3 regions of the Paenibacillus rhizoryzae genome follow, and region 2 is predicted to be linked to each of the others. Evidence: riboswitches for the same ligand, from Rfam matches in the RefSeq annotation. Region 2 holds a riboswitch; each other region holds the start of a gene.
The links. A riboswitch is a leader RNA that binds a small molecule or an ion and turns the genes downstream of it on or off. The one in region 2 is predicted to bind ZMP and ZTP.
Positions count from the first base shown of each region.

Region 1: linked by a shared signal. The riboswitch ahead of AC6ESO_RS25000 (IMP cyclohydrolase) and the one ahead of AC6ESO_RS24345 (DJ-1/PfpI family protein) in region 2 are both predicted to bind ZMP and ZTP.
Region 3: linked by a shared signal. The riboswitch ahead of rpiB (ribose 5-phosphate isomerase B) and the one ahead of AC6ESO_RS24345 (DJ-1/PfpI family protein) in region 2 are both predicted to bind ZMP and ZTP.

Region 1 covers NZ_JCAALT010000010.1:2,351-12,398, forward strand. The annotation lists gene AC6ESO_RS24995 (alpha-L-rhamnosidase-related protein) at 1-1,621, shown strand, start outside; ZMP/ZTP riboswitch at 1,684-1,760, shown strand; gene AC6ESO_RS25000 (IMP cyclohydrolase) at 1,818-2,522, shown strand; partial or broken gene AC6ESO_RS25005 (xanthine phosphoribosyltransferase) at 2,616-3,185, shown strand; gene AC6ESO_RS25010 (SRPBCC family protein) at 3,217-3,687, shown strand; gene AC6ESO_RS25015 (GntR family transcriptional regulator) at 4,102-4,776, opposite strand; gene AC6ESO_RS25020 (GntR family transcriptional regulator) at 4,864-5,505, shown strand; gene AC6ESO_RS25025 (mandelate racemase/muconate lactonizing enzyme family protein) at 5,595-6,743, shown strand; gene AC6ESO_RS25030 (SDR family NAD(P)-dependent oxidoreductase) at 6,817-7,584, shown strand; gene AC6ESO_RS25035 (SMP-30/gluconolactonase/LRE family protein) at 7,600-8,535, shown strand; gene AC6ESO_RS25040 (hypothetical protein) at 8,660-9,175, shown strand; gene tyrS (tyrosine--tRNA ligase) at 9,316-10,048, opposite strand, start outside.
Region 2 covers NZ_JCAALT010000009.1:77,957-88,004, reverse strand. The annotation lists gene AC6ESO_RS24370 (SGBP N-terminal domain-containing protein) at 1-2,541, shown strand, start outside; gene AC6ESO_RS24365 (LysR substrate-binding domain-containing protein) at 2,610-3,497, opposite strand; gene AC6ESO_RS24360 (branched-chain amino acid aminotransferase) at 3,635-4,726, shown strand; gene AC6ESO_RS24355 (GNAT family N-acetyltransferase) at 4,800-5,390, shown strand; gene AC6ESO_RS24350 (DUF2306 domain-containing protein) at 5,416-6,069, shown strand; ZMP/ZTP riboswitch at 6,157-6,236, shown strand; gene AC6ESO_RS24345 (DJ-1/PfpI family protein) at 6,285-6,884, shown strand; gene AC6ESO_RS24340 (SDR family NAD(P)-dependent oxidoreductase) at 7,195-7,959, shown strand; gene AC6ESO_RS24335 (TetR/AcrR family transcriptional regulator) at 8,052-8,630, shown strand; gene AC6ESO_RS24330 (DUF975 family protein) at 8,871-9,473, shown strand; gene AC6ESO_RS24325 (ABC transporter ATP-binding protein) at 9,692-10,048, shown strand, end outside.
Region 3 covers NZ_JCAALT010000008.1:161,476-171,523, forward strand. The annotation lists gene AC6ESO_RS23115 (UCP032817 domain-containing protein) at 1-118, opposite strand, end outside; gene AC6ESO_RS23120 (sugar phosphate isomerase/epimerase family protein) at 532-1,323, opposite strand; gene glyA (serine hydroxymethyltransferase) at 1,961-3,208, opposite strand; gene AC6ESO_RS23130 (TIGR01440 family protein) at 3,241-3,849, opposite strand; gene rpiB (ribose 5-phosphate isomerase B) at 3,865-4,332, opposite strand; ZMP/ZTP riboswitch at 4,449-4,531, opposite strand; gene AC6ESO_RS23140 (low molecular weight protein arginine phosphatase) at 4,661-5,236, opposite strand; gene AC6ESO_RS23145 (manganese efflux pump) at 5,348-5,908, opposite strand; gene AC6ESO_RS23150 (L-threonylcarbamoyladenylate synthase) at 6,135-7,295, opposite strand; gene spoIIR (stage II sporulation protein R) at 7,384-8,112, opposite strand; gene AC6ESO_RS23160 (N5-glutamine methyltransferase family protein) at 9,002-10,048, opposite strand, start outside.

The sequences.
Region 1 (10,048 bases), on a different contig from region 2:
CGCGATAGAGGCAGCGGTATCGGGCGACGGTAAAGTCAGTCTCAGCGGCGCACATGGACAGGATGGATCCGTGGTCAAACCGGAGCAGGAGCAGTTAGAGCTGTTTTACCATCTGCGGAAGCAGAATGAGTGGAAAGCGATGAGACAGCTGCAAATGGAGATGGACCTGAGCACAGCTTCAAGAGTGACTGTCGATCTGCTAGCGGAGCATAACTGCCGATTTATCGTCTCCAACTCAGGTGACGAGCCGGTGAAGCTGTTATGGAATGGTGCTGAATCGACCATGGAGCTTGCGCATTACGACGGTTGTATTACGGAATGGCTCGTTGTTCCTCCGGGAGAAACGGTCTGTACGCTTCCACAGGGCTGTCGTTATATACAGTTGTATGTACTGGGCGAACCAGAGCAGTCTTTTGAACTGAAGCTGAGGTTCCAGACGGTGCACGTAGCGCTGCGCCAAGCTGGGAAACTGCAAAGCGATAATGAGGAGCTAAATCAAATCTTTGAGGTTTCCGCGCATACGAGCCGGATATGTCATCAAATTGGGCTGTGGGACGGGATTAAGCGGGATCGGCTGAACTGGACCTTTGATTTCTATCTGGCGGCAAAATCCTGTTACTTCTTATGGGACGATACGAAGGTTATCCGCCGCGCGGTGCGTGAGCTGGGAGAAGGTACGCCGAGCGGGCATTGGATGAACAGTATTTGTGAATATACGCTGTGGTGGATGAAGACGGTAACGGAGTATTATTTTCAGACGGGCGATAAGGAATTTGTGCTGGAGCTGAAGGAGCCGATGCACCGCCATATGAAATGGGTGCTTGAGAATACGAGGCCAGGTGAAGGGCTCCTCATCCAAGACGGCATTCTGATTGAATGGGTACCGCTGACCAACGAGGAGAAGGTTATTGCGCTGCAAGCAATCTATGCATTGACGCATGCCGACTTGGTGAAATTGGCAGCCGAATTACCTGAGCTGGAGCTGGCGCCGCTGCTCGATTGGCCGATGCGGGCACTGAGCTCCGAGGATTTTATGAAAGAGCCTTACGCTCTGGCAGTTAAAGTGCTCGGTATTGCAAGCGGTTATGTGAGTGCTGATGCAGCCGTAGCCTTCTTGGACGAATATGAGTTGATGGATCCGATCACGCCGTTGTCGGCGTTCCAACTGGCAGAGTGTTATTCCCGGTTTGGGAAACATGAGCGAGCGTATGAGGTGATCTCGATCGTATGGGGCGGAATGCTCGATCACGGGGCGACGACCTTCTGGGAAGCTTACTCGCACGGGGAAGGAAATGGAGGGCGCGATTTTCACGATGCTCTCACCACGTATACAGCTTACGGCTCCTATCGGATGAGCTTATGCCATGCCTGGTCCAGCACGCCTGTGAAATGGATAGGCGAAGTTGTTCTCGGTGTTCAGTCGCTTGAGCCTGGTTACAAAACAGTGATGGTCTCGCCAAATCCGGTCGGCGGCATTCGCGCTTGCAGCGGTACGGTCAACACTCCGTTTGGTGATCTCCATGTGAAGTGGTATGTGGACGATAGCGGCAAGGTGTGTACGAGTGTCATTGCACCTCCCGGCGTTCAGGTCGTGGAATTGAGCGAGCATAAGGTCGTATGAACAAGCTTGCAGAATAATAGTTGATTTATAGGGCTTAATTCGGTATTGTGAGAGTAATTTAGCAGTCTGTATGTAACTGGCGTACATGGGCAACCATGAGGGAGCATATAGATACGAGCCGTACGCCTGGGCAGAGGTAGGGGGAGCTTACGAGTTCTCCTTGCCTCTTTTTGTATTCGGAGAGGAGCGAGTGTGAGTGAAGTCCTATCAACAGGAGTTGTTTGAGAAGCCTTATCCGGGGAGAACCTTGATTGCAGGCATGACACCTTCCGGGTCGCATTACGTGCAGGTGTATTGGATTATGGGGCGCAGCGTGAACAGCCGCAATCGGGTTTTTGAGCAGGATGGCATGTATGTCAGGAATAAGGCATTCGATCCGGCGTTGATGGAAGATCCTTCGCTTATTATTTATTATCCGATCCGCCACTGGGAGGATGCGCACATTGTCTCTAACGGTGACCAGACGGATACCATCTATGAGGGCTTACAGCTTCGGCAGACTTTCGAGCAAGCGTTGATGAACCGAGAGTTCGAGCCGGATGCGCCGCATTTTACACCGAGGATCTCTGCCGTTATCTATGCGGATGTGAAGCAGTATGAATTGTCGATTCTCAAAACGTATGACAACGACCCTTCGGTTTGCTTGCGTAGTCGGTATCATTTCAGCCGGTTTAAGCAGGGGACGGGACACTGCATACATACCTACGAATCGGAACGGGATGGCGTATTGAAGCCGTTTAAAGGCGATCCGTTCGAAGTGCCGTTATTCGATTCCATTGAAGAAACCGCCGATTTCTATTGGGAGGGAATCAACCCGGATAACCGAATTTCGCTGCTGGTTAAATCGATTAGCGTGGAGGATCAAACGATTAATTACGCTTTTAGAAATAAGCATGTGTGAGGGGCTGGCAGGATTAGGTCGGTTAATCGGGGAATACTGAAGCATTAGATTGCTGGTTAAAGCGGAAATGGGAACAAGGGGTGTATGAGTGCTGTGGAGCTTCTTAAGCAGAAAATAAGGCAAGAAGGCATCGTGCTGGATGGCGGCGTGTTAAAGGTAGATACGTTTCTGAATCATCAAGTGGATGCATAGCTGATGCTTGCGATCGGAAAAGCTTTTGCCGAGCTGTTTCGCGAGAGCGGTGTAACGAAGATCATGACAATCGAGTCTTCGGGCATTGCACCGGCAGTGCTGACCGCACTTCAGCTTGGCGTGCCGATGGTGTTCGGACGTAAACGCAAATCGCTGACGCTTCGGGATGACCTGTACACGGAGAAGGTATACTCATTTACGAAACAAGAGGAGAGCGAAGTCACGATATCGAGAAAGTTCCTCGCACCGAATGATCGCGTGCTGATTATTGATGATTTTCTCGCTCATGGGGAAGCTGCGCTTGGTATGGCGCGAATCGTTCAGCAAGCCGGGGCAGAGGTAGCCGGCATGGGGATCGTGATCGAGAAGTCGTTTCAATCCGGAAGAGGGAAGCTTCTGGAAAAGGGATTCCGCGTGGAGTCGCTTGCTCGCATTGCTTCGCTGGAGGGCGGCAAGGTGGAGTTTGTTTAATGGCAGGTAAAATGGAGGAATGGATAACAGGATGAACAAAGAATCGAACCCGAATCCAATTATTGGCGAGAAAGATGTGCTGAATTGGCGCGTGATGAACGCGCCGCGCGATATTGTATTTCAGGCCTGGGCGAATCCGGATCTCTTGGCGCAGTGGTGGGGACCAAATGGATTTACGAACACGTTCAGCACGTTTGAGTTTCGGGAAGGCGGTGTTTGGGAGTTCGTCATGCACGGCCCTGATGGCACCAACTATAAGAATAAAAATGTGTTCCAGGCGATCAAGGCGCCGGAGCAAATCGTGCTCGAGCATGTTACGGGACCGCATTTTCAGGTGAACGCTTCATTCGAGGAAGTGGATGGCGGGCGTACGAAGCTGTCGTTCCATATGCAATTTAACACGGCGGCTGAATTCGACCATGTGAAGGACTATGTGGTGGATGGGAATGAGCAGAACTTCGACCGGCTGGAGGCTTTGCTGGGTACGCTGACTGCGAAGTGAGTTGCAAGTGATGAATGATGAATGATGAGTAAACAGTGACATGAGATATTGGAATGTGAAATGGCTGTACTGGGGGATAGCGCCCGGTGCAGCTATTTTTGTATGGGTTGGGATCAGAGGTATGTTATGTTCGAGACAGCTAGGGGAAGATTGTTACTGTGGCGATGTGCTAACGAATCGTATGGGCCTTATTTGCATGAATTATGCCGATAATCAGATCTTACGAATCGTACGGGTCTTATTATGGAGAAATGGAGTCGAAATCAGCATTTGGACATGGAATAGTGCCTGTAGGATTCGTTAGAAATTCAAACCCCGTTCAGAGATCCAAATAAGACCTCCGGGATTCGTTAGAGAGTGAACGCAATGACGGAGAGCGATTGGTGGAAGCGTGCTTCTAGTTATTTCTACTGACTAGATCCAGGTCTTCTTCAGCATCTGCAAATAACGATTCATCGCTTCGATGAAGCTGTCGGTATCGGAGGTCAATCGTCTCAGCAGCAAGTGAAGCGTGTCCCCCATCTCATGACGGTATGGGGCGATCCACCGTTTCTTGTTGCCGGCCCAGAATAAGCGGGATGCGCTGTTCGCCAGCGTTTGCTGCATTTCCTGGTTATGACTGAGCGCGATGACGCGGCTCACGAAGTCATATTCAAATTGGCATAATGCAAGCGTGTCGCTGACAACATGAGCGGGTTCATCGCCGACAGCATAAAGTGACGACGCATCGTCAGCAGCGAGCAGCGTTTCCAGCTCTTCCACTAGCTGCCGGGACATCTCGCCGAGCGCGGATTCGTCGCGGTTGCGCACGCTCGTGAAGGCATACAATAGCAGCGCGGTCAGCAGTTCCAGGAGATCGCCGACCCGCTGGGCAGATGAATCGAGGACCAGCACGCCGTGCTTGGGAATGATCCGCAGGAAGCCTTCATTCTCGAGCTGCTGCAACGCGGCGCGGATGGGCGTGCGGCTCATATCGAGCTGACGGCTGAGCTGTACCTCGGAGGTGACGATTCCTTTGGGCAGCTCACCGCCTATAATTTGTTCATAGATGACGTGATAGGCTTCATCGCGCAGCGATTGGCGGGGCATGCGGAGGATCCCTCCTATTATTTTTCATCCGAAAGCTACTAAAAAGTAGTATAACATAAGAGAGAGGAAGCGAAGGAGGGAAGGCCGTTGGAGAAGCAGCAGACCGCGGTGACGCTGCGTGATCAGGCTTTCGAAGCGATTAAGAATCGGATTGTGAGCGGAGAGTGGCAAGGCGGGATGTTTTTGCCCGAGAAGCTGCTCAGCGAACTGCTCGGTATGAGCAAAACGCCGATTCGCTCCGCGCTCGATCGCCTGGAGATGATGGGGCTCGTAAAGCTGTCCCCAAAGCAAGGGGTCATCGTACAAGAGGTATCGCTTAAGAAGATTTTGGAGATCTACGAGCTGCGTTTATCGCTCGAAACCTATGCCGTTCGACGGCTGACGGGGAAGATGGATGCAGCGTTCTTCGCCGGTCTGGATGACAATTTGGCGCAACAGGCCGATGCGATAGCTGAAGAAGATATCATGCGATATGTGGAGCTGGACCGCCAATTCCATGCGCTGATTATCGCAGGGCTCGATAATGAGGAATATACCGAGGTGATGTCGCGCATTCAGGATAAGTTTCTGCTCGTCGTGCGGACGACCTTCAACCGCAATAAGAAGCGTCTTGCGGGCAGCATCGACGAGCATTGGCAGATTCGTCATGCACTGGCAGGCACCGACCCTGAGCTGACTGTACAGCTAACGCAGCGGCATATCGAATATGTGAAGAAGATCATGCTTTGATGTATACAAGTTAGACATCTTGTCGCCTCCCAAACGGCTGTGCTACGCTGGGCTCAATTAACGACAATCAATTGGGAGGCATAGCGGCAATGAAAATAACAAACATTCGCACCTATATTCTCGGCAACCCGTGGAAGAACTGGCTCTTCGTGTTAGTGGATACGGATGAAGGCGTCACGGGGCTTGGCGAAGGGACACTGAATGGTTTTGCCAAAACCGTCGAGGCTGCTATTCATGAACTGAAGCATCTCGTAATCGGACGCGACCCGTTCGATGTGGAAACGATCAGTTTGAAGCTGTTCCGCGACGTTTACTCCGATGGCGGACAGATTCAAGGCTCCGCACTGGCTGCAATTGAAACCGCTTGCTGGGACATCATGGGCAAGGTGACGAATCAGCCCCTCTACAAGCTCCTAGGCGGCAGCTGTCACGATAAGCTTCGCTGTTATGCAAACGGCTGGTACCGTGGGCCAAATACGCCTGAGAACTTCTTCGAGAAAGCGAAGATCGTAGTCGATAAAGGCTACACTGCCTTGAAGTTCGATCCGTTCGGCGCTGCTTGGCGGACAGTCAGCCGGCAGGATTTCTCAGCCGCGATCGAGAATATCGCGGCCGTTCGGGAAGCCGTCGGCAAGGACGTCGACATTCTCATCGAAGGCCATAACCGCTTCAGCGTGAGTACGGCATTGCAATTCGCAGATGCGATGCTGAAGTATGAGCCGACTTGGTTCGAAGCGCCTGTTCCACCGCAGCTCATCTCGAGCATGGTTGAAGTGGCGCGCCGCAGCCCGATACCGGTTGCCTGCGGAGAGGACTACTACTCGCGCGAGCAATTCGCGGAGCTCCTCCGCCATGATGCGGTGCACATTATTCAGCTGGAGCCTCAGTATCTGGGCATTTCGGCATCGAAGCAAATTTGCGGCATGGTGCATGCCCATAATGGCGTGACGGCGCCGCACAGTGCGCAGGGTCCGGTATGCTCGGTTGTATGCAGCCATTTGAACATGGCGACGCCGAATTTCCTTATCCATGAAATTTTCGATGAATTTAATGAGCCGTGGGAAGAGCAGGTGCTGCTCCCGCCTTTGAAAGTACAGAATGGCTATCTATTGCCTCCGGAAGGGCCGGGTCTCGGCGTGGAGCTGAATCTTGAAGAAATCGATAAGCATCCCTATCAAGTCGGCAATTGGCTACCGCTCTTCAAACAAGGCTGGGAGAAGCGCGAAACCGTTAAGTAAGAGCAGAAGAGAGGCGTCCATACCAAGGACGTCTCTTTCGATAATAGCGTTAGTCTGAATATGGGGGCAGCGTATGAGCTGGAACGGGAAAGTGGTCATCGTTACAGGTGGAGGAAGCGGGATTGGCAGAGCTGTCTGTCACCGTTTTGCAAAGGAGGGGGCGGCGGTTGTCGTAGTGAACCGCACGGCTTCCAAAGGCGAGACGGTTGCAGAGGAGATTACGGAAGCGGGATTAATCGCTACGGCGATGCAGGCTGATGTGTCATCGGAGTCGGATGTGAAGCGAGTCGTGGAGGATACGCTTGCGAAGTACGGCCGGATCGATGTCATGGTGAACAATGCCGCGGTATGCCCACAAATTCGCATTACGGAGATGAGCTTGCAGGGTTGGAATGAAGTCATCACGAATAATTTGACATCGGTCTTTTTATTTTGCCGTGAGGTGCTTCCCGCTATGGTCCGCAACGGAGGCGGTGCCATCGTGAACGTCAGCTCTGTTCATGCGCTGGCTACACTGGATGGTTATTCCGCTTACGCGGCTTCCAAAGGCGGCATCGTGTCGTTGACTCGGGCGATTGCACTGGATTTTGCCAAGCAAAATATTCGGGTGAACACGGTGCTGCCCGGGGCCGTACATACACCGATGCTGGAGAGCAGCATTAAGAACCTCGATACGCCGCGCGAGGAGACGATGAAGCAGTGGAACGAAGCACAGCCGATGGGCCGTGTCGGAACAGCGGATGAGATCGCATCGGTCGTCATGTTCGCGGCAAGCGCGGACAACTCGTTTATGACGGGGGCCGTGTTAGTGGCAGATGGCGGGATGACTATTGATTTGTAGGAGGATGAACGAGTGATGCAGCAATCTAATGCTCAGCTGCGAGAGCAGCAGCACTTGCGCAAGGCGGAGCTGGCGCTTGACGCCCAAGCCATACTCGCGGAAGGGCCAAGCTGGAACGCGGAGCAACGGAAGCTCTATTGGGTGGATATAACGGGCGGTTCATTTAGCCGCTTCGATCCGGCTACGGGCCGCAATGAGCAGTTCACGATCGGCAAGCCCGTTGGCGCTGTCGTTTGCGATGCTTCGGATGGCGATGCCGTCATTCTGACTACGCGGGACGGATTCGAGCATTACCACTGCGGAACAGGCAAGCTGACCCCGATCGCAGACCCGGAGGCGCATTTGCCCGAGAACCGATTTAACGATGGAAAATGTGATTCCGCCGGCCGATATTGGGCTGGAACGATGCAGGATGCCGAAGTGGACGTCACGGGATCCTTCTACGTGCTGGATAACGATTTAAGCTGCCGCAAAATGGCGGATGACGTTGGCGTGTCCAACGGCATCGCTTGGAGTCTCGATGAGACGCAGCTGTACTATATCGATTCCATGAAGCAGACGGTAACAGGATTCGACTATGATGTGTTGACAGGGACGATCAGTAATCCACGGCTGGTCATTGATTTTATGCCGGAGGAAGGGTTCCCGGATGGGATGACGATTGATAGCGAAGGCATGCTGTGGATCGCGCATTGGGACGGCTGGCAGGTGTCGAGATGGAACCCGCAGACCGGACAAAAGCTGGATTCGATCTACGTTCCGGTGGCAAAAGCAAGCTCTTGCATCTTCGGCGGCGACAACCTGGATACCCTCTATATCACGACGGCGAGTATCGGTCTCACGTCAGATACGAATGGGGATCAGCCGCATGCAGGCGGAATCTTCACTTGCAAACCGGGAGTAGTCGGCACGCCTACGCATGCTTTCCGAAGCGACAAAACATTTACGTAAACTTTAGCAATTTCGAGCTTGCGGAATCTATCAATTTTACCCAAATCGGGTATAGTAGAGATAGAGGCAAGCCTTACTCAAAAGGCAAGTCTCGCTAACGCTTGCGAGCGAGGAGATGGCAATTATGAACCGACATGCACTAGGCATCGCGCTAACGATCATCGGATTGGTAGCTTGCATCTCAACAGCATCGGCAGTCGATAATAAGGCCTACGCGCCTGTAACCCAAACTCCGGAAATGATCACCGTATTCATCAATGGCATGGACAAGCAAGGCGACAAGCTGCTTCTGCAGACAGACGAGATTCAGTGGTTCGAAGGCGAAGCGGCGGATGAGGCTTTCGTCAAAGAAGAACCGGATTCCGGTCTCGACAAAGCGCCGGATGGCTACTACATCGTGAACGATGATGAAACGGTGAAGACGCTTGAGGTTGATCCTCGCGCAGCCGTCATCATGCAAATCTACGACCGCACCGGCAGCCTCGTGAATGCTTCCACTGAATGGAACCAAACGATTTCACTTGATAAATTCGAAGCGATTTATCATGCGGACGGCCTCATTTCAGTCGGCGATTATCCGTATCATCTCACGATTAAGAACGGTAAAGTCACGCGTATCGTACAGCAATTTATACCTTAAACTATTGGGCCATTCGCCCTCGAAAAGCCGCAACCCATGCGCAGCATGGGTTGCGGCTTTATTTGTTTATCATAAAGCGGCAGCCCGAGACCTCCATGAAGTGGAAGTCCCGGGCTGCCGCTCCGGTTATATGAAATAGGCTATTCGAACCGCGCTAGGAAATAGTTCTTCTTCCCGCGGCGAAGGAGAATGTACTTGCCGTATAGCTTCTGATCTTGGCCGAGAATGGTTTCACCATTCGTTAGCTTCTGTCCGTTGACAGAGACAGCGCCGCTCTCGATGTCCTGTCTAGCTTGACGGCGCGAAGGAGCCGCTCCGACTTCAATCATCAGGTTCATCAAGCTGCGATCTTCTTCACCCGTACAAACGGTAGTCGGCATATCTTGCAGCGCCTCTACCAGCTCGGTTTCGCTCAGCGACATGAATTCGCCGGAGAACAGTGCTTGCGTGATTTTCTCTGCGGTTAGGACGGCTTCTTCGCCATGTACAATCTTCGTTACTTCACGAGCAAGCTCGCGTTGTGCGACGCGGCGTTCAGGCTGCTGCTGCAGTTCGTTCTCCAGCGCTTCGATTTCCGCTTGGGAGAGGAACGTGAAGTATTTCAGGAATTTGACTACATCGTTATCGTCCGTGTTGATCCAGAACTGATAGAACTGGTACACCGATGTTTTGTTCCGGTCGAGCCAGATTGCGCCTGTCTCGGATTTGCCGAACTTCTTGCCGTCGCTCTTCGTAACAAGCGGCATCGTCATGCCGTAAGCGTCGCTGCCGCCCATTTTGCCGATCAATTCAAGACCTGCGGTAATGTTGCCCCATTGGTCGCTGCCGCCTACTTGCAGGGCGCAATTATGTTCTTGATTCAGCTTATAGAAA
Region 2 (10,048 bases):
ATATTGACCTTGGATGATAAAGTAAACGCAACAGATCAGGTGAAGATTTCGTACACGCCACTCTCAACCGTGGCACGGGTAACCGACTTCAGCGGGAATAATATCCCTGCTTTCAATATGCTGGAGGTTACAAACCGTACCGGGATAACAGGGGTGAGTGCCGGAGCAGGCTGGGCTCATTTGAATGGAAGCTTGAAACAAATGATAAAGCATCCGACCGAGCCGGTTATCTATAGCATCTTTAACGCAAGTAATACCGTATCTTCGATTAATCTTGAAACAGGCGACATCCACACTATGACACTTGATCGTCAACCTGAGCGGTTGTATGTATCGGGAGGGAAGCTTTATGTAGCTTTAGTGGATCAGCCTCATAGCTCCTATTGGTGGGAGGAGAATCAAACGGGCGGTATTGCGATATTGAAGGCTGACACGCTCGAGAAGTTAGACCAGTATAGTATTACGATAGATCCCTATGATCTCGTTGTAGATGATAACGGTTATATCTATGTTTCGTCGGGTTCGGGGCAGTGGACGTATTTTAGGTCCTATTCGCCTACTAACGAGCTCATTGAAGAAGCTAATATTCGGCAGGCATCCTATCTTCAGTATAGTCCGAATCATTTGTATTCCATTGATACCGATAGTTCACCTAGGGACATCCGTGCATTCAACATTAATGATACCGGGCATTTTATGGAGCCGTTGTACCCGGGTGGCTATGACTCCCCTTATCATGGGGATTATGGGATGTCGACGTACTTTCAGATTTCACCGGATTATAAATACCTGTTCAATGGAGCCGGTACGATATTTACGAGCTCAACTACAAAGGCAAATGATATGCGGTATGTCAGAACGATTGAGCCGTTTAGCAGAGTAGTCTTCTCTAAAGACCTGACAACGTTCTATGCGTTAAACGGACATACTATTAATGTGTACGACTATGCGACTTTCCAGCTTAAGCAGCAACTTGCAATGCCGACCACGATCGTAGATATTTTGCCGGGCGATAAACAGGACGAGCTGCTTATCGCGTACAGTGAGGGAGGCCAGACGACGCTATCGCCGTACTCACTCGTACCAACCGCGCTTCCTGGCTTGAGCAAGCCGTCGATCACAGGGCAATCTGTCGCACAAGCTGCAAGCTCGCTGGTAAACGGTTGTCCAATTCCGCCAAATTCACCGGACCCTTCGGAGAATAACGGAAGCGGTAACAGTGGAGGCGGCTTTGGAGGTGGGTTCTTCGGCGGATTCTTCCCTGCAGAGCCGGTAGATCCCTCTGTGAAACTAGGTCCGGATGATATGAGGACGACTACTGATGGTTCAGGCATGCACTTTGAATTGGAGGCAGCTGATCTCCGTGCAGCACTGGTTAAGGCGAATGAGCAGGCTGATAAACAGGAGAATCAAGAGGGCAAGCCTGTTGTTCCGAAGGTTGTCATTAACCTTCAACAGCTTGAAGTGAATCTATCGGTGGCTTTGCCATCAAGTGAACTAGTGGAGGCAAGTAAGAAATATTCGGATATGTTGCTTGTCGTTCAAACACATAATGTCACTTATGAGCTACCTGTCAAAGCATTTTTGAATACAGGCAGTACTGTGATTACGGATGATATGAAAGTAGAGATTAGCATCGTCAAATCAAGCAACTTGATACGCAACAAGATTACGAAGCAATTGGCTCAAGAAGGATTTGAGCCACAGTCGGATTCCATGGGATTTACCGTAATGCTGGAAAAGGACGGTAAGAGCACGGAGTGGAATGATTTCAATGGTACTTATATTACCCGCTCGTTTACGATCAAAGGCAACGTGGATATGAATCACATTACAGCTCTTGTTTATAATCCGGAAACAGGAACTTCCGGGTTTGTGCCTGCTTTCGCACGCAAGCTGGGGGATCATACAGTTCTGGATGTAAAGGTGCCTCATAACAGTACGTATACCGTGGCCAGCGCCTCGAAGACTTTCACGGATATTGAGGGACACTGGGCCCAAAAAGATATCGAGATCATGGCCTCGAAACGTGTGGTTCTTGGTGCGACAGCTACAACGTTCAACCCGGATCAGCAGGTAACGCGTGCGGAATTTGCTGCGCTGCTTGTACGAGCGCTCGGTCTGGCTACGCCGCAAACAAGCTCCTTGCGGTTCACCGATGTTCAGCCGAACGCTTGGTATGCACGTGTAGCGAGTGTTGCAGATCAAACGGGTTTGATTAAAGGGGATACAAATGGCAGATTCTCCCCGAATGGCATTATTACGAAACAAGAAATGGCGGTCATGATCGGCAGAGCCATGAAGTACGTGGCAGTCAAGCCTGGGACAGGTTCGGCCAATACTGCAATCAGCGTTGATAAGCTGCCGGATGCTGCTTCGATTGTTGCATGGGCTGCCGAGGATATCAATGAACTGCTGAAATCCGGCATTCTGGAAGTCGAACTTAAAGGCAAATTCGAACCGGCACTACCCGTTACAAGAGCCAATGCCGTTGTAGCATTGAAGCGCATGCTGCAGCAGCTAGCTTTTATTAACCCGTAGAAGGCAATAAATAAGACCGAGAGCATCTGCCTGGCAGAGAGCGCTCGGTCTTATTTATAACGGTCAGGTTATTGAAAACATTCTATAAAATGCTGAGCCCGTTTGGACAGCAGCTGATCCTTCAGCCACAGGATACCCACCTCGGATTGGAAATCGGCATCGCGAATAGGGAGCGTAATCACGTCCCCGGAGGGAAACGAGGAAATAACCGATTTCGGAAATACAGTAGCGCCGATTCCTGCGGCAATTAGGGACATAATAATGGCGACGCTGGAGCATTCGCAGATGATGTTCGGTTCGAAGCCATGACGACGGAATTCGCTCACGACCTGTTCATGCATTTTGATCGTTTTATCGGTCTTTAACGTTAGCAGCGGATATTGGGCGAGCTCCTCGATGCTGATATCGTTCCTTCCGCCAGAGGAAGCCCAAGCGGCAGGCATCAGGGCAACATAGGGGTCCGAAGGAAGCGGGAGCATATCCAGCTTGTTGGGAAGCAGATGGGCCTCAAACGGCAATCGGGATATGACGAGTTCAATCGACCGTCTCTCCAGCATTTCACCGAGCAGATAATGATCGCCCTCGGCAATCTTGAACGTGACCTGCGGATACTTCTCTCGTAATTGCTGAATCGGCCCGGGGAGAATGGAGACGCAGGAAACAACAGCACCTAGCGAGAGCGTGCCGCGTACGCCAAGCTCAAGCTCTTTCACTTCTTTCATCGTTTCATCTAATTGCAGCAGCAACGACTCCGCCCGGTCCTTGAGCAATCGCCCTGCAGCGGTCAATGTCAGCTGGGTTCGGCTCCGCTCGAACAGCTGGGCGCCAAGCTCTTCTTCCATGAGCATCAGCTGCCGGCTAAGGGGCGGCTGTTCCATATGAAGCAGCTTTGCTGCTCGTGTAATCTGCTTCTCATGCGCAATGGCCAAGAAGTATTTTAACTGTCGAAAGTCCATGTAAGCATCCCCAACATTAATTCCCCTTCCATACCTTAAAGGTATGGATAGTGAACAGAATAGATATTTTATATATACCTCAACGAGTGGTAGTATGCAATCACCAATTATGAATGCAAGGGAGTAGTGAATAACCCATGACAACAGCCAATAACGCCATTTCGATTGAACGCAGTCAGAGCAAGAAGACGAAGCCAGCGCAGGATCAGCTTGGTTTCGGCATTTATTTTACCGATCACATGTTTGTGATGGATTATAGCGTCGAGCAAGAGTGGCATAACCCGCGTATCACACCGTACCAGCCGATCGTACTTGATCCGGCCGCGAAGGTGTTCCATTATGGACAAACGATCTTCGAAGGCTTGAAAGCCTACAAGACCGAAGACGGCGGTATTCAATTATTCCGTCCTCGTGATAATTTTGCCCGTATGAACCGTTCCAACGATCGCATGAGTGTACCTGAGCTCGATATTGATGTGGCGATTGCAGCGCTTGAGCAACTAATCGCAGTCGATCAAGACTGGATTCCGGATGTTCCGGGTACATCGCTGTATATTCGTCCATTCGTCATTGCTACGCAAGCGACGCTTGGTGTATCTCCATCCGAGAATTACCAATTCATCATTATCATGTCGCCTGTCGGTGCCTACTATCCGGAAGGGATCAATCCGGTCAAAATCCACGTGGAATCTCATTATGTTCGTGCAGTTGTAGGCGGCGTAGGTGAAGCCAAGACAGCCGGCAACTATGCGGCGGCCTTGAAGTCGCAGCAAGCTGCTAAGGAAGAAGGCTACACGCAGGTTCTATGGCTCGATGGCACGCAGCATAAATATATTGAAGAAGTCGGCAGCATGAATGTGTTCTTCAAGATTAACGGCACGGTTGTTACGCCTGCGCTGAACGGCAGTATCCTTGCAGGTATTACACGCAACTCGGTTATTCTACTCCTTAAGCATTGGGGCATTCCTGTTGAAGAGAGAGTGCTTTCTATTGAGGAGCTTTATGAAGCAGGCCGTAACGGTACACTGGAAGAAGCTTTCGGAACCGGAACAGCTGCTGTCATCTCGCCTATCGGGGAAATGAACTGGAACGGAGAGAAGCTCCTAATCAGCGAAGGCGTGACAGGGCAGCTATCGAAGTCGATCTATGACACGCTAACGGGTATCCAAACCGGGGCCGTTGCAGATCCTTTCGGTTGGGTGAAGAAAGTAGAAGTTAGCGAAGGTTAATACAACAGTGGTGGGGCTGTAGGCAGAATGTGTGTATGCTGCAGCCTCACCATTTTTTATAGGGGGGAAACCTATGAGTCTAAGTTCAAGTTCCGTTAATCCGATTCTGCTGTCGATCCCGGAGAGCTTTGAGACGAAGCGGCTGCTTATACGCGCACCGCTTTGGGACGATGGGGAAATGGTAAATGAATCCATCCTTGAAAGCTTCGAGGAGCTGCGGCCTTGGATGCCGTGGGCGCAACAGCGTCCTACAGTCGAAGAATCGGAGATTATATCGAAGCAAGGCAGGATTCATTATTTGGAGCGCTCCGACCTTAGGCTGTATCTGATCTGCAAGGAGACGGGACGGTTCATTGGCAGCAGCGGTCTTCATCGCATTAATTGGGAGTCGCGGAAGTTCGAGATCGGCTATTGGGTCCATACGGCGTTCAGTGGGCAAGGATATGTGACAGAGGCTGTCGAGGGAATTACGCAATTCGCCATTGATGTCCTGCAGGCGAACCGAATCGAGATTCGCGTTGATGCAAGGAACCTGCGAAGTGCCCGCGTTGCCGAACGGCTGGCCTTCATGAAGGAGGGGATACTGCGCAACGATAAGCTCGATGCGGAAGGACGTTTGCAGGATACGGTGATCTATGCGAAGGTCCGGGGCGTAGAGTTTTAATGTTGAAGCGAGGTACAACCTAGTTATGCAGAAATCAAAAATCCTTTATCGGTGCATGGTGGCAATCGCGATAAGCTTTATTGTTTATGTGATCAGCATGAATTTCTTTGTCGATCCGCAGGCAGCGCATTTTCTCAGCCATAAAATCAACCTGAAGCATCCGCTAAACAAGCCGGTTTGGCTAAATGTCATGTATGTTCATGTGGCGTGTGCGTGCATCGCGATGGTGGCGGGAGCGGTTAATTTCATAACGGTGGTACAGAACCATTATAGGCGGGCGCACAGAGCGATTGGCTATGTATATTTTGGCGCGCTCCTTGTCGTTGTGCTCACTTCCGGCTACATGGCTCCTTATGCAACCGGCGGCAAGCTGAACAGCGTTCCGCTAAACCTCCTGAGCATTCTGTGGACGGCCATGACGGTAATTGCGATTGCGAAAATAAGAAGGAAACAGCGCATCGCCCATCGTAATTGGATGGTGAGGAGCTACGCATTCTGTTACACGAATCTGTGTATTCACGCGATTACCTATGTGGTTCACCAAGGATTCGGCTTATCGTATACGCACAGCTACACCATTGGCGTTTATGGGGCGATCCTCTTCCTGCTGCTTGCAGCCGAGTTTGTCATTCGAGTGGTTTATGGACCACGGGGCAAGGGAAGGCCGACACTGCAATAAAGTGGGAGGAACTACTGACTCTCTAGCGGAGAAGGCGTTACTTAACGATTGTATTATCGGAATATTCCAACTAAAATAAAGCTAGTATTCGATGTGTGTGACTGGCGTAAACGTGGATTACCACGGGGGAGCACATATTTCATATGCCGTACGCCTGGGCGAAGTGCTTGGTCAGTGGACTGAGTACTTTTTATTATTTCATGGGAGATGATGAGATGGAGCAGGTGCGGCAGGCAAGAAATGTAGCGATTCTGATCTTTGATCGGGTGGAAGTGTTGGATTTCGCAGGGCCGTTCGAGGCATTCTTATCTGGCAGTAACTATGGTCAGGATCTCAATGTGTTCACTGTTGCAGAACACGACGGTCCGGTTCATGCGCTGGGCAATCTGAGCATTAACCCGGCTTACAGCTTTCAGAATTGTCCGAAGCCGGACATTCTCGTCATTCCCGGAGGACCGGGCACCAGAACCGAAATGCACAATGCGGTCATGACGGATTGGATCAACAAGACTGCCAGTGAGGCTGAACTGCTGCTGTCCGTGTGCACAGGCGCTCTTCTGGTAGTGAAAGCACAGCTGGCAGAGGGCCTGAAGCTGGCTACGAACCGCCTTGCGATGCATGAGCTGCGGGCAATTGCTCCGGAATCTGCTGAGGTTCATGAAGAAACGCGTTATGTAGACAATGGAAAGATTATTTTATCCGCTGGGGTTTCGGCCGGAATCGATGCGTCATTATATGTGATCGGTAAGCTGCTTGGCGAGGAGCGGGCACTCCGGGCGGCCAAATTGATGGAATATGACTGGGTAAGGGTATAATGACCGACATCATGAGGTTTCGTTCATGAATAAACGGAGCTGGTCCACAGCATTGAGCCAGCTCTAAATTTATTCTTTACTGATCGTTCCCAATATGGTATGATCAGCTCGTAAGCAAGCGGGAAGCAATTGTGTAGTGAGGATGCATTCCTTTTTTATTCGTAATAGTAGAACGATCGTTCTCATTTAGTTCTGCAGTCAAGTCGGCGGCCAAGCATAGTTTGCAGCAATTTTATTTTTTTACTCTTTTGAGAATGAACATTCTCAATAAATGCAGCATAATAAACAGATGACAAGGGAGCGATATGAAATGGGTAAATTAGACGGTAAAGTAGCATTCATCACAGGCGGTAACAGCGGGATCGGCTTTGCAACTGCGAAATTGTTTGTAGCGGAAGGTGCTAAAGTTGTCATCACGGGTCGCAATCAAGCTACTCTGGACAAAGCAGTGGAGGAGCTTGGCACGGCGGTTAGCTACGGTATTCAAGCAGAAACAACCGATCCGCAAAGTTTGGAGAAGGCAACGGCTGCGGCAGTTGCGATATTTGGCCGACTGGACGTCGTATTCGCCAATGCCGGCATTGGCGGTCATACTCCGCTCGGCGGTACGGAGCTGGCCGCATTCCAGGAAGTCTTGAACGTGAACGTGACAGGCGTCTTCTTCACCGTGCAAGCTGCATTGCCTTATTTGAAGGAAGGCGCTTCGGTAATCCTGAACGGCTCGGTACTTGCTAATGCCGGAAGCCCGGGATGGGCGGCCTATGCAGCGAGCAAAGCGGCCGTTACGAGCATGGCGAAAGTGTTTGTTTCCGAATTGTCGCCGCGCGGCATTCGCGTAAATACAGTCGTTCCCGGCCCTACTCGCACACCGATCTGGGGGCAGCCGGAAGGGCTGGCGCAAATGGAATCCCAACTGACACGATCGGTTCCGCTAAACCGTTTGGGTGAACCGGAAGAAATCGCCAACGTTGCGTTGTTCCTGGCTTCGGATGATGCTTCGTACGTGCAAGGTGCCGAAATCAGTGTTGACGGAGGCGGCGGTTCATCCCCGTTCGGTGCACCGGTATATCGTTAAGCCTAAGAGTGGCGGAGTATTGGACGCCTTGTCAGGGGATTCTTTACCGATTGTTCTCAATATGGTAAAATCGACTGGAAAGGGGCATGCTTATGGCTAGAGCTAAAGAATTCGAAGAAGATGTCGTGCTGCTGAAGGCAATGAAGCTGTTCTGGGAGCAGGGCTACGAGAAAACGTCAATTAATGATCTTGTCGAGCGTATGGGCATTCACCGCAGGAGTCTGTATGATACGTTCGGCGATAAACATATGCTATATCTTAGGGCCTTTGATCGGTATAAAACGCTGACCAACAATCGGCTTGGTTCGCTCATTCCGAACTCTACGCCCGGACAGGCGATCGATTTCATATTCGATTACACGATCCAAGGCACAAGCGAGGATAATCCTGCGGGCTGCATGATGGTGAACATGGCGGTGGAGCTCGCCTCGAGCGATCCCGAAGCAAGAGCCAAAGTGAGCGAGAGCTTCGCTTATTGGGAGCAATTGCTTGCAGATGTTATCAGCAGGGGACAGAAGAACGGCGATTTTACCTCGAAGCGCAGCGCGGAGGAGCTCGCCGAAAGCCTGCACAACAATTTACTGGGCTTGCGAGTGCTAACGCGATCACTAACGAACAAAGACAAGCTTTATCGTATAGCCGATATGGCTAAGGGTATCTTGTACCAATAAAATGAAAAGCCGCAATCCCTTTCTGCATAAGGGGATTGCGGTTTTTTTATCCAGATTGTTCTTCATAAACTGAACCTCCATACCCGCACATTGGCTCGCAAGGCCAATTAGCGGCAGGGACGTACATGTAGTCGTAAAAGGCAAGACTGTGGTGAATTTCAATGTGCCGGACTAAATCCGGGTTCTCCTACGTAGTATAGTTTGAAGCCAAACGATACTAGTCTGGGGGGAAACTGATACATGCTTAGTCGTTCTGAGATTCGCGCTCAAGCAAGGCAAAGCTTATCGGGCAACTGGAAGGCAGCTGTTCTGCACTTCTTGTTGTACATGGTGGTTTCAGGCCTCATAAGTGCTGTCACGAACAAAATAAGTTTCATCGGGTGGATCATCAATATTCTGCTTAGCGCTCCTCTGGCTTATGGGATTTACAATCATTATTTGGATTTCGCCCGGGGGAAAGTGCCGGAGGCGACGGAAGTTTTTCGCGGATTCCAGCGGTACAAGGAGTCGCTCGTGGTTTACGTTGTCATGGCCATCTTTACGATGCTGTGGGCGCTCCTGCTGATTGTTCCGGGTATTATCGCGGCACTCCGGTACTCGCAATCCTATTACATATTGCGGGATAATCCGGGCATAGCGCCTCTTGAAGCAATCGACCGCAGCAAGGCGATGATGGCGGGGCACAAGTGGCGCTTGTTCACGCTCTACCTGTCCTTCATCGGATGGGCGATACTGTGCATCCCGACGCTCGGTATCGGATACCTTTGGCTAGGACCATACGTCAGCACGGCGGCGGGCCATTTCTATGAGGATCTTGCAGGTTCGCAAGGGCGTACGGCATGAAGTGAACATAATAGGTGAAGGAAGGCCGGGAACTCCGCGTAAGTGGAGGTTCTCGGCCTTTTTGTGTAGGTTGAAGGTTGCTTCCTTCATCCTAGTCTGCGGTCTAGGAAGACTCTGGCCTACAGGCTATAGAATATGGGGGGATTTTCCGTTACGCTAAGAGGGCTGCATCACCTGCGCGGCGATAATGAACCCATTTTTCATTGGAGGTTGGAACGATGTCCGATGTGGTGCTATCGGTACAAGGATTAACGAAGCAGATCGGCGGAAAGACCCTGGTAGACGGTATTTCCTTCGATGTGCGTAAAGGCGAAATATTCGGCCTGCTCGGCCCGAACGGGGCAGGTAAAACGACAACGATTCGGATGCTCGTCGGTCTAGCCAAGCCGACCAGCGGCACAGTCACATTAAGCGGCTATGATATTGCGAGGGATCGCAGACAAGCGATGGAACGGATCGGTACGATCGTGGAGAATCCCGAGCTCTATCCCTATCTAACCGGCTACGAGAATTTGCGTCAATTCGCCAGGCTGTCAGGGGAGATCGATGAGAAGAAACTGTCCGAGACCATCCGT
Region 3 (10,048 bases), on a different contig from region 2:
GGCGGGCGCCGGCCGAATTGAAGCCGCTAGGACGTGACTGCTGGGTACCTCGCGATTGAAAGAGCTTCAGCACAATAAACACTAAAATGATTATGAAAACAATCGTAAATAAACTCATACGCCGGAGGCTCACCGCCTTTGTTATCGATATATGGTTATCATATCATGCCGAAGCTGATGCACTGCTCATTTTTCGCTAAAATCAGGAAAAAGTTGCGGGGGTGTTGTGTCAGATGGTCATGGGCAAAGTTGTTGCAGGAACGGCAACATTTACGCCTCCCAGTGGGCAAATGGTTCTAAATGTTGCGCAAACTGCAACATATCTAAGCGGATTGGCGGCCAATTAGCTGTTTGTTGCGATAATGTTGCCATAAGCGCAACATTTTCTCAACGAGACTTATCATTAACGTAATTGTTGCATAACGAGCAACATTACTACTTCTCATTTCATTTGGGCGTGTAGCGGTTAGCCATAGACACAAGAAAAAAGATGGCATAAGGGATTGGCTCGCCCTATTGCCATCTTCATAATTAACCGCGAAGCAGCAGACGGTTAAAGTAGTCGATTGTGTACCGAACGCCTTTGTCCCCAAGCTCTCCCGTCCACGTGTGGGAATGCGGCTCGATGCTCAACCCGCCTTGGTAGCCGACTCCATAAAGGATGGACATGAACGTGCCCCAATCGGTTTGATCCATGCCAGCCGGCGGATCGTCGAAGCGTTTGCCGTCAATGATGACGGAGCCTTTGATGTGGATATGCTTGATGCGCGAGCCCCAGTTCACGATTTCTTTCAAATAATCTTGCCCTGCGTAACGAGCATGGGACGGATCGTACTTGATGCCAAGCTCAGGCAAATGGCCGTGAATAAGCTTCCATGCCGCTTCGTCCACGATGTAATTGTTCCAATGGCAGTTATATGTCGCAATGGAGATGCCGCGCGTTTTGCCATATTCAATCAGAACGGTAAAGTAGTTAATCGCCGCCGTGATGTTATCGTAGTAGGAAAGCTCTTCGATGTAGTTACAGCCGCCCACAAATACCGGACAGCCAAGCTCTTGGCATGCGTCGATCAGCGCCTGCGCTGCCTGCAACTCCTCTTCGTTGATACTGCCATCTTTATTGATGCGATCAGGGCCCCAACGTCCGATGGAAGCAACCGCAACGCCAGTCCGCTCACTTGCGGCTTTCAGCTCTGGCACAAGGTTCGTGAAAGCAGAAGCCGGAATGTCCACATTGACGCAAAACTCTAAAAAGGCCAAGCCGAGATTGGCCGCATAATCGAAGCTTTCAGCACGATAATCTGCAATAATTCCAAGTTTCATATTCGGTTCGACTCCTTCGTCTTCATCCTATTATGACACATCCCCGAAACGTTTCGGTTGGCTCGCACTACCACTATATATCCAGCAAGAAAGCGATTGCAACATAAATTTATCGACAAGCGGTAAGTGACAGAAGTGAGCGATTCGTATGGGCGGCGGTGCATTGCGGGAGAGCGGGTAGCGGCTGATGGGATCGGGAGACTGCGAGGCGTGAACTGCGGACGGTGACTGATGCGACCATGAGAGGCGGGATATGTGGGTAGCGATAAGGAGAGATGGTGTGTCCGCCGGTAAGGCAGCAGTAATGCGACTTCGTATGATGGTGCTGTCGGCAGCGGGTCGGCTTGCTGCTGTGGATACTCGCTAACGAACCGTACAGGCCTTATTTCGTGGAAATGGGCTCGTCAAAAATTCTAACGAACCACAGGGAGCTTATTTAGCCAAAAATGGAGGTACGAAGCATGATTTTTGCTAAATAGCGCCTGTAGGGTTCGTTAGAATTTTAACTGGCGTGATTTGGGCGAAATAAGACCTCTATGGTTCGTTAGAGTTGAGAATCCGTCCGTAGCATGCTGCGGAATGCAAAAAAAAGGCGGCATAGGGAGGAACCCTTTGCCACCTTTTTTTGATTTTCTGCTTAGTAAGTCATGCCCGGGTAAAGCGGGTATTGCGACATAAGGTCGCTTACCATACCGCGTGCTTTTTCCAGAACGGACTCGTCTTTCGGATTCTTAAGCGTCATTGCGATGACTTCTGCGATTGTAGCCATTGCGTCTACGCCCATGCCGCGCGAAGTCGCTGCTGGCGTACCGATACGGATACCGCTAGTGATGAAAGGACTGGTTGGATCGAATGGAATCGCGTTTTTGTTGACTGTGATTTGTACGGAATCGAGTACGTGCTCCGCGTCTTTACCTGTGATGTTCAGGTTGCGAAGGTCGATCAGCATCAAGTGGTTGTCCGTACCGCCGGAAACGATGTTGATGCCTCTTTCGATCAAACCGTCAGCGAGCGCCTTAGCGTTGTCGACAACGTTCTTGCCGTATTCTTTGAACGAAGGCTGAAGCGCTTCGCCGAAAGCTACTGCTTTAGCCGCGATAATGTGCATCAGAGGTCCGCCTTGGGAGCCCGGGAATACTGCTTTATCAATCGCTTGCGCCCATGCTTTGCGGCAAAGGATCATACCGCCGCGAGGACCGCGAAGCGTTTTGTGCGTAGTTGTTGTTACAAAGTGAGCATGTGGAACCGGGCTCGGGTGCAAGCCGGCAGCTACAAGGCCTGCGATATGCGCCATGTCAACGAAGAGCAATGCGCCTACGTCATTAGCAATGCGGCCAAGCTCTTCGAAATCGATGATGCGCGGGTAAGCCGATGCGCCTGCAACGATCATGCGCGGACGGTGTTTGAACGCCAGTTTGCGTACTTCTGCATAGTCGATTGTAAAAGTGTTCTCGTTAACGCCGTAAGCTACGAAGTTGTACAGAAGACCTGAAGCATTAACCGGGCTGCCGTGCGTCAAGTGACCGCCATGCGCCAGGTTCATACCAAGAACCGTGTCGCCCGGGTTTAGCGCCGCTAGGTAAACAGCCATGTTTGCTTGTGCGCCGGAGTGAGGCTGCACGTTCGCGTGCTCAGCACCGAACAATTCTTTGGCGCGGTTGCGTGCGATATCTTCCGCGATATCGACATGCTCACAGCCGCCGTAGTAACGTTTGCCCGGGTAGCCTTCCGCGTATTTGTTCGTCAGCACCGTACCCATTGCTTCCAATACCGCTTCGGAAACGATGTTCTCGGATGCGATCAGTTCGATGTTGTCACGTTGGCGCTGCAGCTCAAGGCCAAGGGCTTTCATGATTTCGGGATCTTGTTTACGTAGGTTTTCCATGTTGATGAGTCCTCCTCAAGATAATAAGTATATTAGTCGCATGTGCCGGCATCCGTTGCCGGACCTGCCGCTTCTCGCGTGTAAACCGCACGTTCCCCGCCAATTAGCTTCGGACGGGTATAAGCCATCGTCAAATGCGCGGATCCGATTGCTCGAATCGTTGGTCGCACCGGCACCGCAACACGCTTCAAATGCATGCCGATGAAGGTGTCGCCGATATCGATGCCCGCATGTGCCTGAACCGTCTCGGTCAGCACAGCATCCTGCAGCGTTTGGAACGCGTAGGCTGCCATCGAGCCGCCGGCTTTACGCACAGGGACCGCCGAAACAAGGTCTAGGCCGTATCGTTCAGCGGCTTCCCGTTCCATCACGAGTGCCCTGTTCAGATGTTCACAGCACTGATAAACGGGATAAAACTGCAATTCTTGCCGTACCTTCTCGACCCCCGCGTAGATCGCGGCTGCCGTTTCCAGCGTGCCTGATGTACCGATCCGCTCGCCGAGCACCTCGCTGGTCGACACGCCGATTACAAGCAGCTGTCCCTGACGAATGCCCGACGCGGCTGCCAGCTCGCGGACTACGGTTTCTACATCCTTGGTCAGCTGTGCCGAGTCCATGTTGCTTATTCCGTGGTCGCTCATCACTGGATACGCCCCTTACTCGGATTTCGCCGCATCGGCGTATTGTGCTTCAAGCTTCATCACTTTGCTCACGCGGCCGATATGACGCTCGCCATTGGAGAACGGTGTCTCAAGCCAAATCCGGATAATCTCTTGGGCTACGCCCGGGCCAATGACGCGCTCGCCCATTGCCAGCACGTTGGTGTCGTTGTGCTCGCGGGTTGCTTTAGCCGAGAACATATCGTGCACCAGCGCGCAGCGAATGCCTTTGACTTTGTTAGCCGCGATGGACATGCCGATTCCCGTGCCGCAAATGAGAATGCCGCGTTCTGCCTTGCCTTGCGCTACAAGCTCAGCAACCGGAAGTGCATAATCCGGGTAGTCTACGGATTGATCGCAATCGCAGCCTACGTCCTCAATGTCGTGACCAAGCGATTTGATAAACGGAACTAGCTCATCTTTCAAGCGGTAGCCCGCGTGGTCTGCGCCGATGGCGATTTTCATATCCATTTTCCTCCCAATAAGACCGCACATGGCGGAAATTGTCGATTCACAATGGCATTAGTATACCTGATTTCGCCGAAAAAGACGAAAAAAGAGCAAGCATGCTTACGCACGCTGCTCTTTGCCCAGGCGACCGGCCGTATGATCCGATGCTCCACCGTGGTTTAACCCACTTTCGTCGCCAGTTACATCGGAAACCGTCTTTAGTTGCTTTTATCATAACGGATTTTAGTGTCAAAATCAATCGTTGCCGGAAGAAACGGCGCTTGCCATCCTTTGGCAAAGGGAGAGGTGAAGAGCAAGAAAATTACTGCGATCCCTCTACTTCTTATCCGTTCAGGCGATCAAGAAGTCGATTTAATGCGGCTTCGATTTGGGTCGCGCTCTGCTCATAAACCGCCAGCGAACCGCCGAAAGGATCCGCTACATCGAAGCTTGGGATCTGCTGCTCCAGCTGAAGCAGCCTTGACCGCTCCTGCGCCGTCATCGGCTGACCAAGCGCTTGCTTGATCTGCCAGCTCGAATAAAGCCCCTCCAGCTCCGCGATGTCAGCCAGTACTTTGGGATCCGTGTTCACGAACTCGAGCAGCGTATGCGTCTTGTCCACGGCAGCCGGAAAATGCTGCAGCAGCTGCCTCTTATGGCTGGCGGTCATTGTCAAAATAAGATCAGCCCACGCAATCGAGCCGCCTTCCAGCGCTTTTGAGGTGCCGTTATGCGCAATATCGCGTTTGGACAGCGCCGTACGCGCATGATTGGAAACAGGCAGTCCATCGATCGTGGACACGCCTGCGGAACGAATATCGAGCTGCATGCCCCTTTGCTGGGACATCGCCCGAAGCAGCGCTTCAGCCATTGGTGAACGGCATGTATTGCCGGTGCACACGAATAGAATCCGTTTCACGATTGATACACTCCTTTTCGTAGGTGTGGGTTTGGTGATTGATCTATAGGTTATGAAATTGAAATTGTTATTGTTATTGATAAAAGATAAAGGGCATATGTTGCTGATCTGTTAGAACAGGAACAGCAATCCGAATGTGAATAGGATCACGCCGCCGCACGCTTCCCCGTAGCCGCCGAGACTTGTACCCACTTTACGGCCGAGCAGCAGCCCAAATACGGACATCATCCCGCCGGCAACGCCGAACAGCAGTACCGTCAGCAGCATGTCCGTATCGAACATGCCAAGAGAGATCCCGACGGAAAAAGAGTCGATGCTCACGCCGAGTGCGAACAATAGCATCCCCCACGAGCTGCGGTAATCGATCGACTCCACGGCATCGCCGCGCAGCGAGCTATAAATCATATGCCCGCCGAGGAGGAGCAGCAGCGCACCAGCCGCAGTCGTCGCAACGCCGCCAAGCAGCGTACTGACATATTTGCCCGTAAAGATGCCCATGAGCGGCATAATCGTGTGAAAAAGCGCAATGATCGCGCTAAGCTTTGCTATATCCATCAGCCGAATGCCTTTGAGCCCGATGCCGACACCCAGCGAAAAAGCATCCATCCCCAGTGCCATAGCGATAATCAGCAGCGTCAGCAATTGTCCGGCATGCATGCCCGCCTCAACCATTTCATCCTCTCCTTGTCCGCAACCTCTGAGTAAGCATATGCGGACAAGATGGGAAAGATGACCCGTGGAGGCGGGGAGCTGGGCGCCTGCGCGCTAGTTTTCGAGAGCAAGGGCGTGGTGGCGCTTGGGGCGCGGAGCGAGCAAGGCTACGCCGATTGGCGCGCGGCGAGCAGGTTCGCGGCGAACTAGCGCAGCGGTGCTTGGCGCGCGGCCGGAAACCTTGTCGCTAGACGTGGACCACTGCGTGACCGGCCGCTTTGGATAAGCGATTCATGAGCGCGTGGCCGATACCCTGCTCCGAGCAGGTCTCGGCCCAAATGCGCTGTACGCCGCGGTTGTCGAACTCGCGCAGCGCGTTGTAGAGGCCGTGCGCAGCCGTTTCCAGCTGCGCCAGGCTGCCGACGACGAGCACGCAGTCGGCGTCGTACCGAGCAGCATGCTCGGCAAAGGCGAGCACGCCTGTGCGCTCGCCGCGCGCTTTCGCTGCGCCGACTTCCGCCTCAATATAGGCGGAGACGGCGTCAGCGTCGCCTTTGACCAAGTGCATCAGCCCCTGTGGGGCGTAATGCGCGTATTTCATGCCCGGCGAGCGCGGCGCATGCGTTTCCGCCGCGGGAGCTCCCGCCGCCGCAGGCGCAGAGGCGGCTATGCCGGCGCCAGGCGCAGCCACGGCGTCGTAATCGACCCGCGCCGCAACCTCGCGCAGCGCTTCGGCCGTCACGCCGCCGGGGCGCAAAATGCGCACAAGATCGCTGTCAACCTCCACAACGGTCGATTCAAGACCTACCCCAGCGGCACCGCCGTCGACAATACCGTCGATTAGGCCGCTAAGGTCATCGCGCACATGTGAGGCCAGTGTCGGACTTGGCCGACCGGATCGATTCGCGCTAGGTGCCGCCAGCGGGCAGCCAGAAGCAGCAATAAGCTGCAGCGCCACAGGATGGGCAGGCATCCGCACCGCGACTGTAGCAAGTCCCGCCGTTACCCGCGGCGATACGGCCCCCGGCTTCACCGGCAGCACAATCGTTAGCGGCCCCGGCCAGAACCGATCCATGAGCCTCCCGGCAAGCATGGATGACTCTCCTTCCAGCGGAAGCGTCAGCTCTTCCAGCTGCTTGCGATCGGAGATATGAACGATTAGCGGATTGTCGGAAGGGCGCCCTTTTGCCTCAAAAATCCGTTCAACCGCCGCCGTGCTCCTCGCATCCGCACCTAGCCCGTAGACCGTTTCTGTCGGAAAAGCAACGGTACCGCCTTCACGCAGCAAGGCAGCAGCCTCATCAAGTTCACTTTCGCGCGGGTGGTGGCTATCCACTTCCCACAGTAATGTTTTTCGTAGATGGATGGTCAATGTCGTATCCCCAGCTTCTGCTTTGTTTTGCCCCATTATACCATACGCCGCTGGACACCATCCAAACCCCCCACTATACAATAAAAGCCCAATCGCGGAGTGCGCGACTGAGCTTAGTGTGTGATTAGCTGAAAAGGCTGCGGAAGAAACTAATAATCGACTTGATGACTTCCCACAGAAAAAATTTCACTTCCGGCTGTTTGACTTCACCCGCTTGAACATTTTGATCAGAAGCTTTATCTTTGGCAGGCGCATCTGCTACAGCTGAGGTTGCTTGAGCGTTGTTGTCTGCTTTTGCACTCACGCTTGCCGTTGCAGCCACCGCCGGAGTTGACGCTTCCCCGCTCACTGCATCCACGAAGCAGAGGGGTGGGAACAGCACGCACCACCAGTTTTGTCCGGCACCGGCACCAAGCGTGATGCGAAGCGCTTCGTAATTACCGGCAGGATATACTTGAGTACCATATATTTTAGTTGGAAACGGCACGTTGCCGAGTTCCGCTTTGAATCCATAGTGAAAACCGCGCGCGCTAAGTTTAGTAGCAATAATACCTTCGATATCGCTCATATGATAGCGGATGGTGTTGCGTGCTTCTTCGATCGTTTGCGGTCCAGCCACCCAGTTGTTCATTTCCGCTACGATGGCATCACGAACCTCGCGTTTCACCGCTTGATCGGACGCATGATCCGAATTCGCTAGAATGCGCAGACGGATAGATTCGGAAGGAATGCTGCCGCCGGCAATAGACGCATCGGCTCGTTGACTTTCCCAGCTCATAAGCAGTACTGCAGCGATAAGAAGGACATACCCATAAATAGGACGATAAGGAAAACGGGAATAAGTGCGAATCATAACGACAAGCTCCTTTTTGGCACCCGTCGGTGCATCGGCTTGCGTTCCGGAACGATCATATCCCCATTATGTCCCTCGCGGCGGCTCTCTAAACCTATCAATCCACTTAAAAAGAGTTTCGTAGAGTAAAAGAAAAAGGCAACTCATGGTGCGCCTCGACTAATCGAAGCGGTGGTGCGGCTTTGTTAGCGGAATAGCCGCTAAAGAAAGTAGAATTCAGCTAGTTTGGCTCGTTTTAGCGGTATATCCGCTTATTGCGAGGATAGTTGGCGATTAAGTGCCACTTTCGATGGGTTCGAGCAACTGTAAGCGGAATAGCCGCTAAAGAAAGTAGATATAAGCTAGTTTGATCGTTTTTAGCGGTATATCCGCTTATTGCGAGGATAGTTGGCGATTGCGTGCCACTTTCGATGGGTTCGAGCAACCATAAGCGGAATAGCCGCTAAAGAGAGTAGCTATCGCTAGTGTGATCGTTTTTAGCGGTATATCCGCTAATAAGCAGAGTTTCGTGGAGTTTGCAGCCACTCGGCTTCCGCCCCAAGCTTTAACCCGGTCAACAAAAAACCTGAGAGTTCGATTTCCGAACTCTCAGGCTCTATTTCTCACTATTTCGCTACTGAAAGTTTATTTTTCGCACTCTCAATTCACAATACAAGCTGCATTCCGCTGATCCTGATGGTGAGAGTGCGATTTTGGAACTCTCAGCAGCTTTTGGTGCCATTTCACTGCTGAGAGTTTGATTTCTGCACTCTCAGCTCCCGATGCACGCTATATTCTGCTGATTGCGGTGCGGAGAGTTCCATTTCCGAACTCTCACCATCTTTTTGATGCCATTTCGCTGCTGAAAGTTTGATTTCTGCACTCTCAGCTCCCGATGCACGGATGATCGCTATTCCACCGCCAGCACATGGCGGTCAATCCCCGCGTAATCGGGGATGATGCGCACTTCGCGCCATGCGCCGATGCCGCGGAGCAGGTCGGCAACGGCTTCGGCCTGGCCCATGCCAAGCTCAAAGCCGACGATGCGCGGCATCGAAGACAGCTGCAGCAGCTGCTCTGCCATGCGCCGATACGGCGTCAGGCCGTCATCGCCGCCATCGAGGGCGAGGCGCGGCTCGTGGTCGCGCACTTCCGGCTGCAAGCCGGCAATATCCCCCGCCGGAATATACGGCGGGTTCGAGACCAGCACGTCGATGCGCAGGCCGGCTACGCTGCCTGGCGCATCGTTGTGCTCCCCGGGCCGCGGCTGCGCGAACGGCCCGAGCAGGTCGCCCTGCACGAACGTCATGCGCGCGGCTGCGCCATGGCGCTCCGCGTTCGCGCGGGCGACAGCCAGCGCGTCCGGCGACAAATCGGACGCGCATACGCGCCACCGCGGACGCAGCGTGGCCAGCGTCACGCCAATGGCGCCACTGCCGGTGCCGACATCAACCACCGTCGGCCCCGTACGCTCTCGATGCGCAGCATCGCCACTCACATTACTTGCTGTAGCGCCTTCAATTACCGCTTCTTCGCTACTCGCTTCTGCGACTTCACTTACCGCCTCGTCACCACTCGCTGGCACGCCCTCGCCTAACGCTTCGCCGCTACTCGCCACACTCGCTTCTGCGTCTTCACCTTGCCCCTCGCCCACAGCCCCCGGCCATAGCTTATCCGCTGCTTCCAGCACAGCTTCAACGAGCAGCTCCGTCTCGGGGCGCGGGATGAGCACCGCCGGTGTGACCTGATAAGGCAGACCATAGAACCACTGCTCGCCGATCAAATACTGCACCGGTTCGCCGGCTGCTTTGCGGGCAAGCAGCGCTTCCCATTCAGCGGTGTGCTGCTGCGGAAAAGGGTCTCGCCAATCGCGGATCAGCGCGGCCCGCTCCATTCCGAGCACATGCAGCAGCAGCAGCTCCGCGTTATTGCGAGGTTCGCTGATACCGCGAGCTTC